Regions from separate parts of the Butyricimonas sp. RTP31003st1_G1_RTP31003_210430 genome, predicted to be linked through region 3. Evidence: riboswitches for the same ligand, from Rfam matches in the RefSeq annotation. Region 3 holds a riboswitch; each other region holds the start of a gene.
What was found. Region 3 has a riboswitch for cobalamin ahead of AB5542_RS11210 (DUF5074 domain-containing protein). Riboswitches for the same ligand answer to the same signal wherever they lie in the genome.
Positions count from the first base shown of each region.

Region 1: another riboswitch for cobalamin. It lies ahead of AB5542_RS18415 (anaerobic ribonucleoside triphosphate reductase); the one in region 3 lies ahead of AB5542_RS11210 (DUF5074 domain-containing protein).
Region 2: another riboswitch for cobalamin. It lies ahead of AB5542_RS17745 (TonB-dependent receptor); the one in region 3 lies ahead of AB5542_RS11210 (DUF5074 domain-containing protein).

Region 1 covers NZ_JBCOSQ010000079.1:4,342-7,521, forward strand. Annotated here, with positions in the region: gene AB5542_RS18415 (anaerobic ribonucleoside triphosphate reductase) at 1-1,222, opposite strand, end outside; cobalamin riboswitch at 1,358-1,540, opposite strand; gene AB5542_RS18420 (MarC family protein) at 1,637-2,230, opposite strand; gene AB5542_RS18425 (aldehyde dehydrogenase family protein) at 2,338-3,180, opposite strand, start outside.
Region 2 covers NZ_JBCOSQ010000072.1:5,834-9,013, reverse strand. Annotated here, with positions in the region: gene AB5542_RS17745 (TonB-dependent receptor) at 1-2,096, opposite strand, end outside; cobalamin riboswitch at 2,235-2,436, opposite strand; gene AB5542_RS17740 (beta-ketoacyl-ACP synthase III) at 2,575-3,180, opposite strand, start outside.
Region 3 covers NZ_JBCOSQ010000031.1:44,537-47,716, reverse strand. Annotated here, with positions in the region: gene AB5542_RS11215 (TonB-dependent receptor plug domain-containing protein) at 1-53, opposite strand, end outside; gene AB5542_RS11210 (DUF5074 domain-containing protein) at 64-1,218, opposite strand; cobalamin riboswitch at 1,308-1,509, opposite strand; gene AB5542_RS11205 (YncE family protein) at 1,796-2,968, opposite strand; gene AB5542_RS11200 (TonB-dependent receptor) at 3,001-3,180, opposite strand, start outside.

The DNA of each region.
Region 1 (3,180 bases), on a different contig from region 3:
GGAATCGTTCGGGATCATCAGCTCTCCATTGTTCATGCTGGTTGAAAGTGGCATCCAAGTTTATGAAATTCGGGAAAAAGCGACGGGCGGAAACCTTGCATGCGAACTCGTATAGATCGTAATTCGGGTCTTCCGGAAGGTAGTTTACTCCTTTTTTCTTTTTCCAGATTTGAATCGGGAAAATAGCCGTGGCTTCGTTACCCACTCCCCGGTAGGTGGAACGCAATAATTCACGGATGACACAACGTCCTTCGGCAGAAGTGTCTGTGCCGTAGTTGATGGAGCTGAAAACAACCTGATTACCTCCCCGGCTGTGGATGGTATTCATGTTGTGGATAAAAGCTTCCATGGATTGATGTACCCGGTTTACCGTGCGGTTGATGGCGTGTTGTAAAACTCGTTGTTCTCCGGTCAAACCTGATAGTTCCCGGGGAATATAGTCTTGAATTTCGATGTGATAAAGATGGTTATAGTTTTCTCCGTTTAATTCTTCCAATACTTTGACTTCTTCCACGAAACTGGAACGTACATAGGGAGCCAGGTAAAAGTCAAAAGCGGGAATCGCCTGTCCCCCGTGCATCTCGTTTTGGGCGGTTTCCAGAGAGATACACCCTAGGATGCTGGCTGTTTCGATACGTTTGGCAGGACGTGATTCCCCGTGTCCGGCAAAGAATCCGTTTCTCAGAATCTTATCCAACGGGTGTTGCACACAGGTAAGGCTTTTCGTGGGGTAATAGTCTTTGTCGTGAATATGCAAGTAGCCTTGGCGAACTGCGGTTTTCACTTCTTCGGTTAACAAGTAGTCGTCAACAAAAGGCTTGGTAGTTTCACTGGAAAATTTCATCATCATCCCTGCCGGGGTGTCCGCATTCATATTTGCGTTTTCCCGGGTAATGTCGTTGGATTTTGTTTCGATAATTTCCAGAAAAATATCTCTCGTTTTTGCTTTACGTGCAACGCTCCGCTGGTTTCGATAAGCGATATATAGTTGTGCCACATCTTTTCTGCGGCTTTTCATGAGTTCGATCTCTACATTGTCTTGTATTTCTTCCACGGTCATCTGTTCTGCCCCGCGGTAAGCGACCCGGTCGGCAATGGTGGATGCCAATTCCATATCCTCTCCTTGAGCCGTGTGGAGCATTGCCCGACGAATGGCCGCGATAATTTTTTCTTCATTAAAGCCGACAACCCGGCCATCCCTTTTTACAACTGTCTGAATCATGTCTTTCTTATTCCTTTAGTTTAGTTACAATTACATGAATTTTAATTTTGTTTTGGTTTGAGATGACTTTATGATTAAAAACGGGATGTAAGTATGTTTGAAATACCTGCGTTCCCGGCTTTTTCCTCGAAAGCCTTTGAAACCTCTGGTCTTGGCAGGTCTTCTGACTTGTTCCCGGTCAAGCGCCTTCCCGTTGGAAAACAGTGGCAATGTGATGCTTGAACGATTCAGTGAAACTTACAGCAGCGGGACTGTTCAGGATTTTCACCTGATTCCCTTTTAATCCTTGTTGAAGGAACCAAAATCTAGACAAATGTATAAATAATTTTTCTATTGGTGAGAGAAAAAATATCTTTTTTGGAAAACTTTCTTGTTTGATTTTTTCAAAAAGTTTTCCAAAAAGAATTTTTTGATCTAAGATAGTGATGCCAGCAGAGTGTTTAAATTGGATGCGAAAATTTTTACAGACATGGCAAGTAGAATGATGCCAAAGAATTTTCGTAGAATGTAAACGCCGCCTTTCCCGAGAACCCGTTCTACTAAATAGACATTGCGTAGAACAATATAGACGACCGTCATGTTAAGAAGAATGGCAATGATAATACTAAAAACGCTACATTCAGCTTTAAGTGTCAGCGTGGTTGCTAATGCCCCGGCTCCTGCGATAAGCGGAAAGATAACAGGTACGATTGTTGCCGAACCTTCCGGGCCATCATTTCTGAAAATCTCGATACTAAAGGTCATTTCTATGGCGAGTACGAAAAGCACTAATGCCCCGGCAAGGGCAAAAGAGGAAATGTCGATGTTGAATAATTTCAATAATCCGTCTCCCGCGAAAAGAAATGCTATAAATATAACGAGAGATATTCCTGCGGCTTTTTCGGCACTGACTTTTTTTCCTGCATCATTCAACCCGATAATAATAGGAGTTGATCCCGTGATGTCGATCACGGCGAAAAGTACCATAAAGGCGGTGAATATTTCTTTTATATTGATACTGAAGTCCATATTCGTATAACATGAAATTTGCGGGTTACAAGTGCTGTACGTATTTATGAAACCAACGTTAAAGAGGTGTACTGTCACTTGTAGTCCCGCAAATTTACGATTATTTTTTATAATTCCCATATTTCGGCATCGGAGGGTACGTGTATCCGTGCGGATAACGGGGCGATGCGTGTGATATTTAATAGGTGTTTATAGGTGAAGTTTTCGGAAATCGAGTTGTTCCCCCAACTTCCGCACCCGAGGGTGTTGGTCACGGGGAGCCCGTTTTGTATGGAACCTCCGGCCGTGGTAGCACACGGGGCATTCACGATCAGGCGTGATACGGAGAGTTCTGTTCCAGCCTTGATGATGTTTGCTTGATTGTTGGAGTGGATTCCGGCCGTGTGTCCGTTTCCTTCCATGAACAGATTTGTTTTGGCGATTTTTATCGCTTCATCAAAGTTGTCATAAGCGAATGCAGCCATGACGGGACACATTTTTTCTTTGCAGATGAGGTCGTCACGTCCTATTCCGTGAGCTTCTACCACGAGGACTCGGGTGTTACCCGGTACGAAGATGCCGGCTTTGCTTGCGATTGTCTGAACGGATTGTCCGACAATATCCCTGCAAATATGCCCGTCTTCAAAAAGTGCATTAACTACTTTGTCCCGATCTTCTTCGGACACGATGTATGCCCCGTGACGGCGGAAAGTGTCCATGACTTCCTGTTTGTCGTCTTTGTGATAAATGAAACTCTGTTCCCCGGAACAGATGATACCATTGTCAAAGGAGCGACCGGTGATGACTTTTTCTGCCGCTACATCGAAATCAATAAATCGATCTAGGATTACCTGTACGTTACCTGCGCCGACACCGAAAGAGGGTTTGCCCGATGAGTAAGCTGATTTTACCATGGGCATTCCTCCCGTGGCAACCACGACATCACAAGCTTCCATAAGTTCGCAAGTCTT
Region 2 (3,180 bases), on a different contig from region 3:
TTTTGCCAAGGCGTATATTGGGCCACCAATTTCCAAAGACTATAAGCCGGTTTTGTATTTTCACGAATCACCTCTATTTCTTGACCGCTATCGTCCGTTTCAGTGGATTTACTCTGTGACAATTTCTTAGAAGTCCACCGTCCGGAGAGAGAAACAGAACCATCCCGTTTCAATAATTTACCGCGTAATGTCGTGGTAAAATTCAAGGCGTGTTTTGAATTTCCGGACAATTGCAAATCCGTCTCCCGATCTCTCGCATCAGTATAAGCATAAGTTCCCCTCAGCAACAATTGCTTAATCGGGTAATAAGTTAATGTTCCTTCTGCCCCGCGTATACGCACGGCCTCCACATTTGCATAATGCATTTCTGCTCCCAATTGTCCCGGTTCCGGATCTTCCACGTCAATAACAAAAGAATTAATTTTATCTTTTATCGTGTTCTGGTACCCTTCCACGCTTGCATTCAACCGTCCATTGTAAGTATATTCCGCCGAAACCGATAAATAATTGGAATATTCCGGTTTCAAATCTGGATTTCCAACATTATGCGACACACTTCCCATGTCAAAATCAGAATACAACTCCGTCAAGCCGGGAGCCTTAAATCCCCGACTATACCCGGCACGGAATTTAAAACTGCCCGGGGCATACATCAAATTTACTTTCGGGGTATACGCGTCACCAAAAACAGAATGGTGTGTGTAACGGAAACCTCCTACCAAATCCAGCTCCGGCAATATCTGCCAATCCACCTGCACGAAAACATTCGCATCGTTCACTTTTCTCACGGTTTGTTCCTTACCGTATTGCATCTTATTATAATTCCGAGTCCAATTCCATTCAATTCCTCCAACAATCTCCACGTTCTTCAAGGGACTATAAATATCTGTCAAACGGGCTGTCTGCTCGTGAGAAGTCGCATTCGTACTATCTGCAAGATCAATCAAATCATACACGGTCTTACGAGTATAAAAATCTCCGTAATACACCGCATACAACTTATTCTTTTCCCCGAAGGCATGCTCCAATGATGCCCGGAATGTTTTGTTTAAACTGCGATAATGCGTTGGAGATTCTCCCTTGGGAGGATTCTCTACTTCATTCCAATAGAAAGAAGCTGAAGCCACCACTTTCGTCCGTTCATTATTCCATCCTACCTTCTCCTCTATATTCATATCATGTGAAGGATTCATCGTGTAAGACTGGGGTGTTTCGGGCGTAAGATCATACCCATCCGTGGAATTACGACGAAAAAGAGTCTGGGAGAAAAATCCCTTGTGAGCCAACCCGATCCCCGCATCCAACTGCAGATCATTAAACTTAGAATAACGAGCTTTTGCCCAGCCTTCCAAAGAGCGTTTCGGAGAATCCGTGATAATATTCACAACCATACCCATGGCACTTGACCCGTAAAGAGCAGAAGCCGCACCTTTCAAAATCTCGATCCGTTTAATATTGGACGTACTCAGCCGATCGAAATCGATAGGTCCCCCGGGAGTCTGAGATAACCTCTCCCCATCAACCAAGATAAGGATGTAACTATTTTCCAATCCCTGAATCTGGATATTATTACCGCGAGGGTCCACGTTAAAACGAAGCCCCGGAATATTGTACTCCAGAACATCCATCATACTCTCGTAATCATTTCGTTGTAACTCCTCGGCAGAAACGACACGAGTCATCACGGGAGCCTCGGAAATCACCTTTTCCGTTCTCGTACCTGTAATAACCACCTCGTCCAAATCCAACAAACTCTTCTTCAGCTTAATAACAAGTCCAGAGATTGTTCCAGGAGCCACATCAACTTCACGAGTCTCATACCCGACAGAACGAACCGTCAAAGTTGCTTTACGATTGGCAGGCACGTCAATTTTAAATTTTCCTTCCGTATCGCAAACACTCCCCCAACCTAACTCTTTCACCATGAGAGTTGATAAAGGTATTGCATCCCCTGTTTCAACATCCACGACTTTTCCGGTTAATTTTACCGTTTTCACCGTATCAGCCATCACCTCCGGTTGAATCGCCATAAGTCTTGACATTGGTGCGAAATTCAATACAAGTACGCCACATACTAGCAATAAGATACTTTTCATGTTTATTATTTTTTCATAAACATTATAAACGCCACACGACAGCACACATCACGCACATCCGTGGCTTCATAAATGTTACTGTTAATAAAAACAATAGCTATTATTTTTTCCTTTTTATCATCCTTATTCCCGAGAACAATAAAAACATCTAATTCAGGCAGGTTTTCTGACTTTCTCCGCTTATGTCGCCTTCCCGGACGAACCAGTGGCATGAGGTGACTAAGCATTTCCCGTGTAACGGGAAAGAGATTACAGCAACGGGTATTGTTCCGGACTCTCACCGGATTCCCTTACATCCCATACAGATAGCATGGGACTCACCAAAATCGACGCAAATATATAAAATAATTTATTTCTTAATGAAAAAAACAATTATTTTCTAATAATCAGCTAAAATATCTTACACCCATCTTCTGAAATCAAAAAAGCTGTTCGGTTATTTCCCGAACAGCCTCGTATATCGTATTATCGATACAATCTAACCCTTATGAGTATATCCCCATTTCAAATAAATGGCACCCCATGTAAATCCGGCACCAAAAGCAGCAAGGATCAAATTATCCCCCTTCTTCAGTTGGTCCTCCCATTCATACAGACACAACGGGATTGTTGCCGAGGTCGTGTTACCGTATTTTTGGATATTAACCATGACCTTCTCTTTGGGTAACCCCATTCGTTCCCCGGTAGCCTTGATAATACGCAGGTTTGCCTGATGAGGTACCAGCCAAGCCACGTCCTCCGAGGACAAGTTATTGCGTTCCATCACTTCCACCGACACGTCTGCCATGTTCGATACAGCATGTTTAAACACGGGCTGTCCTTCCTGGTAAATATAATGTTCCCGGGCTAAAACCGTATCAATGGTTGGCGGTTTCAAAGAACCACCTGCTTTCATATGTAGGTGAACACGTCCCATTCCATCCGAACGCAATATGTGGTCAATTACCCCCAAATCTTCAGTTGTCGGCTCCAGCAACACGGCGGCAGCCGCATCTCCGAAAATAGGACAAGTTGCCCGATCCGTGTAATCCGTAATCGCGGACATCTTTTCAGCTCCCACGACAATCACTTTTTTATAACGCCC
Region 3 (3,180 bases):
ATTCCACACAAGATGAAACAAACACACCATCCTATTGCTATCCTTTTAAACATCATTTACTCTTTAACGTTGATTTCCCGGAAAATAAACCTGACCGGGATAAATCCCAACCTTATGACTGATCTTCGTCCCATCTTTCAAATAATGTCGGACATAACCTCTTTGCGCCGTGTAATCCAAACAATCACACAAGTAAATATCTCCCTCCGGACTGACGGCAAAACCGTACATCATTCCCACTTCCGGCAAGTCATAATAATGACTGAATTCTCCCGTTTCCACGTTCATCCGGTACACGCTTTGCTGTTCCTTCACTCCCTCCTTATTTTCTTCAGCCGAACGAGTTTTCACGCTGAAATAAATCCAAGTACCCGTGGGATCAATATCCGTACGGTTATAATTAATATAACCGATAATCTCGCCCGGAGTCTGTGAATTCGAATCCCCGAAAGATAACGTGTACGATTTCACCACCTTCTCCCGCTTGGGATCCACGCATTTCAACGTAACACCTGTTACCTGTCCACCTTCCTGCTCGTTCATCAATCCCCAAATCATCCCCTCCTTATCCACAAGTAACTGACAAGTTTTCGTATCCTCCTCATTATATACCTCCTTAACAACTCGAGCTTGTTCCTTCTTTATATTATCAGCATCAAATACATATAAACCACCCTGAGTTATTCCAAACACTTTATTTTCCGCCACAGTCAGATACTCTACGGCCCGAGGGATAGAAATATATTCCAATGGTTTCCCGTAAGGCTCAACCGTCCGGATACGTACTAATTGTCGGTCAAGATCGGACACAATTGCCTCCGTGGAAGAAATTGGCACCACTTGCCGAGGATACCCCGCCTGCGTGTAAAGAATTGTTCCCACGGATTTAAAAGTTACCGGATCAACAATCTCTATCTTTTTTGAATTATTCATCGCCACGAAATACTTCCCATTTACCAACGTGATAGATTGCGCCACGTCTCCCATAGGACGGTGATTTACATCTTGAAAAGCATCTGCCACAACACGACCGTCCTTATAAATCACCGAAATCGTTCCGGTATTCGTGTTAAGTTTTCCCTCATTCAATACAAGAGCTTCAATATCCCCACCTCCTATTATTCCTCCAGGATAAGGTACTCCCGGCTTATCACACGATGTAAACGTTATACCTATCCATATAATAGTAACAATATAAAATAACCTCTTCGCAAACATAAATCCCCTTTTAATCAAAAAAAGATTTGGCGTATCCAGTCGACAATTATTAAACTATCGGTGTCCACGTTCTTCCTTCCCTTGAACGTTAAACAATATGATTGATTGGCAGGTCTTCTGACTTACCCCATCCTCGGACGTCCTTCCCATTTCAAATTGAAACAGTGGAGAGAGTTATGTCCATGGACTTTAGTGGAGCTTACAGCAGCGGGTCTGTTCAGGATTCGCACCTGATTCCCTTTTCACCACCTATCTGAAACAGAGAGTGGCACCAAAATCGTTGCAAAAATATATAAAAAACGAATACCATTTGGATTTAAGAACCATCATTTGGATTATTCACAATATTTATTATTCACAAACAAATAACACCGTAATTCAATATCATCTAAAATTCGTCATTTTACACCGAATTGATTCCAGATATATTAAGGTTTCGTTCAAAAACACATGAATAAAGAGAGGTTGCCCTATAATTGAAATGAACCCTAAAAGTTTTCGGTCTAACTTTTAGGGTTTATTTTATATGATCAAGTACACATTTGCAAGGAAGCTCTTTATAGGATCACTTTAATACTTATCCTTCCTTCCCGTCTTTCTCCTGTAAAGGCCTTGTCGTAAACACAATGTGAGCAGGAATATCTCCCGTTTGCACATCCCATTTCTTCTTCCCGTCAGGCCCGAAACAGTACAACCTCCCCGGGGTAACATAATCCCCGGCATCGCCCACAAATATCTCGCCTGTTTCCGGATTTACCGCCAAAGCGTAAGGAGTCACGATAGACTTCTCGGTTCCGTCCTTGATAAAATTCCGAGAGACAATACGTTTCGCCTTCGTGTCATAAATCGTGTAATTGACCGTCCACTTACTCGTAATCTTACTATACTCCGTGCTGTAAGAATAAAGCGAATCGCCACACAAATAAAGTTCGCTCGCCGGAAAATTCAAAGATCCTTCCACGAGATCATTCTTCGCATTTATCACGTAAGTATTTGAATGTACGTTATAATAATCCCCGCGGGAAGTCACGTAAATCAGTCCATTTTTGTCAACACGCATACGATGTAGATTAATCGCCACCGTGATTTTCTTCGTCTCCTTAAATGTTTCCAAATCTATCACGGACACCGTATTATCGTAGTTAGGCACACGGTACCCCCCAGAGTTTGCAACATACAACTTATTCCCGACAATCACCATCTCTTCCGGTTGGTACCCCACGGTACAACTCCCCACGACTTTCAGCGTGGCCGTGTCAATCTTCACCACCTCACCCAAACGGGCATTCGGATCTATCTGTACCGGTCCGGCATACGAACTGACATAAGCGAATCCCTCATGAAAAACAATATAACGACAATTCGTTACCGTGATTTTCGTAATTTCCTTAGCCGTGTTCACATCCATCACCTCGAGCAAGTGAGAACAATTAATCACCGCATACAACTTATTCCCGTAAATCTGAATATCATTCCCCACGTCTCCCAGCTCCTTTACCACGCTCGGGTTCCGCTCTGCGAATATATTCTTATGATACTCTCCGGAAGCATAATCAAAATAATCCAACGTGGCCTTATTACTTCCCATATTCCCCTCGTTCAACAGGAAAAAACCTTTTACAGGCCCCGGCACCGAATCGCTCGGGGTAACCTTCGTTATTACGGACGGAATAATTTCATCATCATCATTCCGGCAAGAAAAAAACAATAACATTCCCAACGCGAGGAACATTAACATACCTAATTTCATTCGATTTTCACAATACATCATTCGATCTTTATCTAAATTTCTATGTTGATAATAAACTTCACGTTCGTCCCCGGCATCGGGTAACACTGTACCACCTCGTACTGCTGGTTAAAAATATTATTCACCTCCGCCGTCAGTCGAATTGCAGTCTTTCGCCACGAGAAATTCTTGGATAACGAGAAATCACTCGTGTACCACTCTTTAGCCCTATT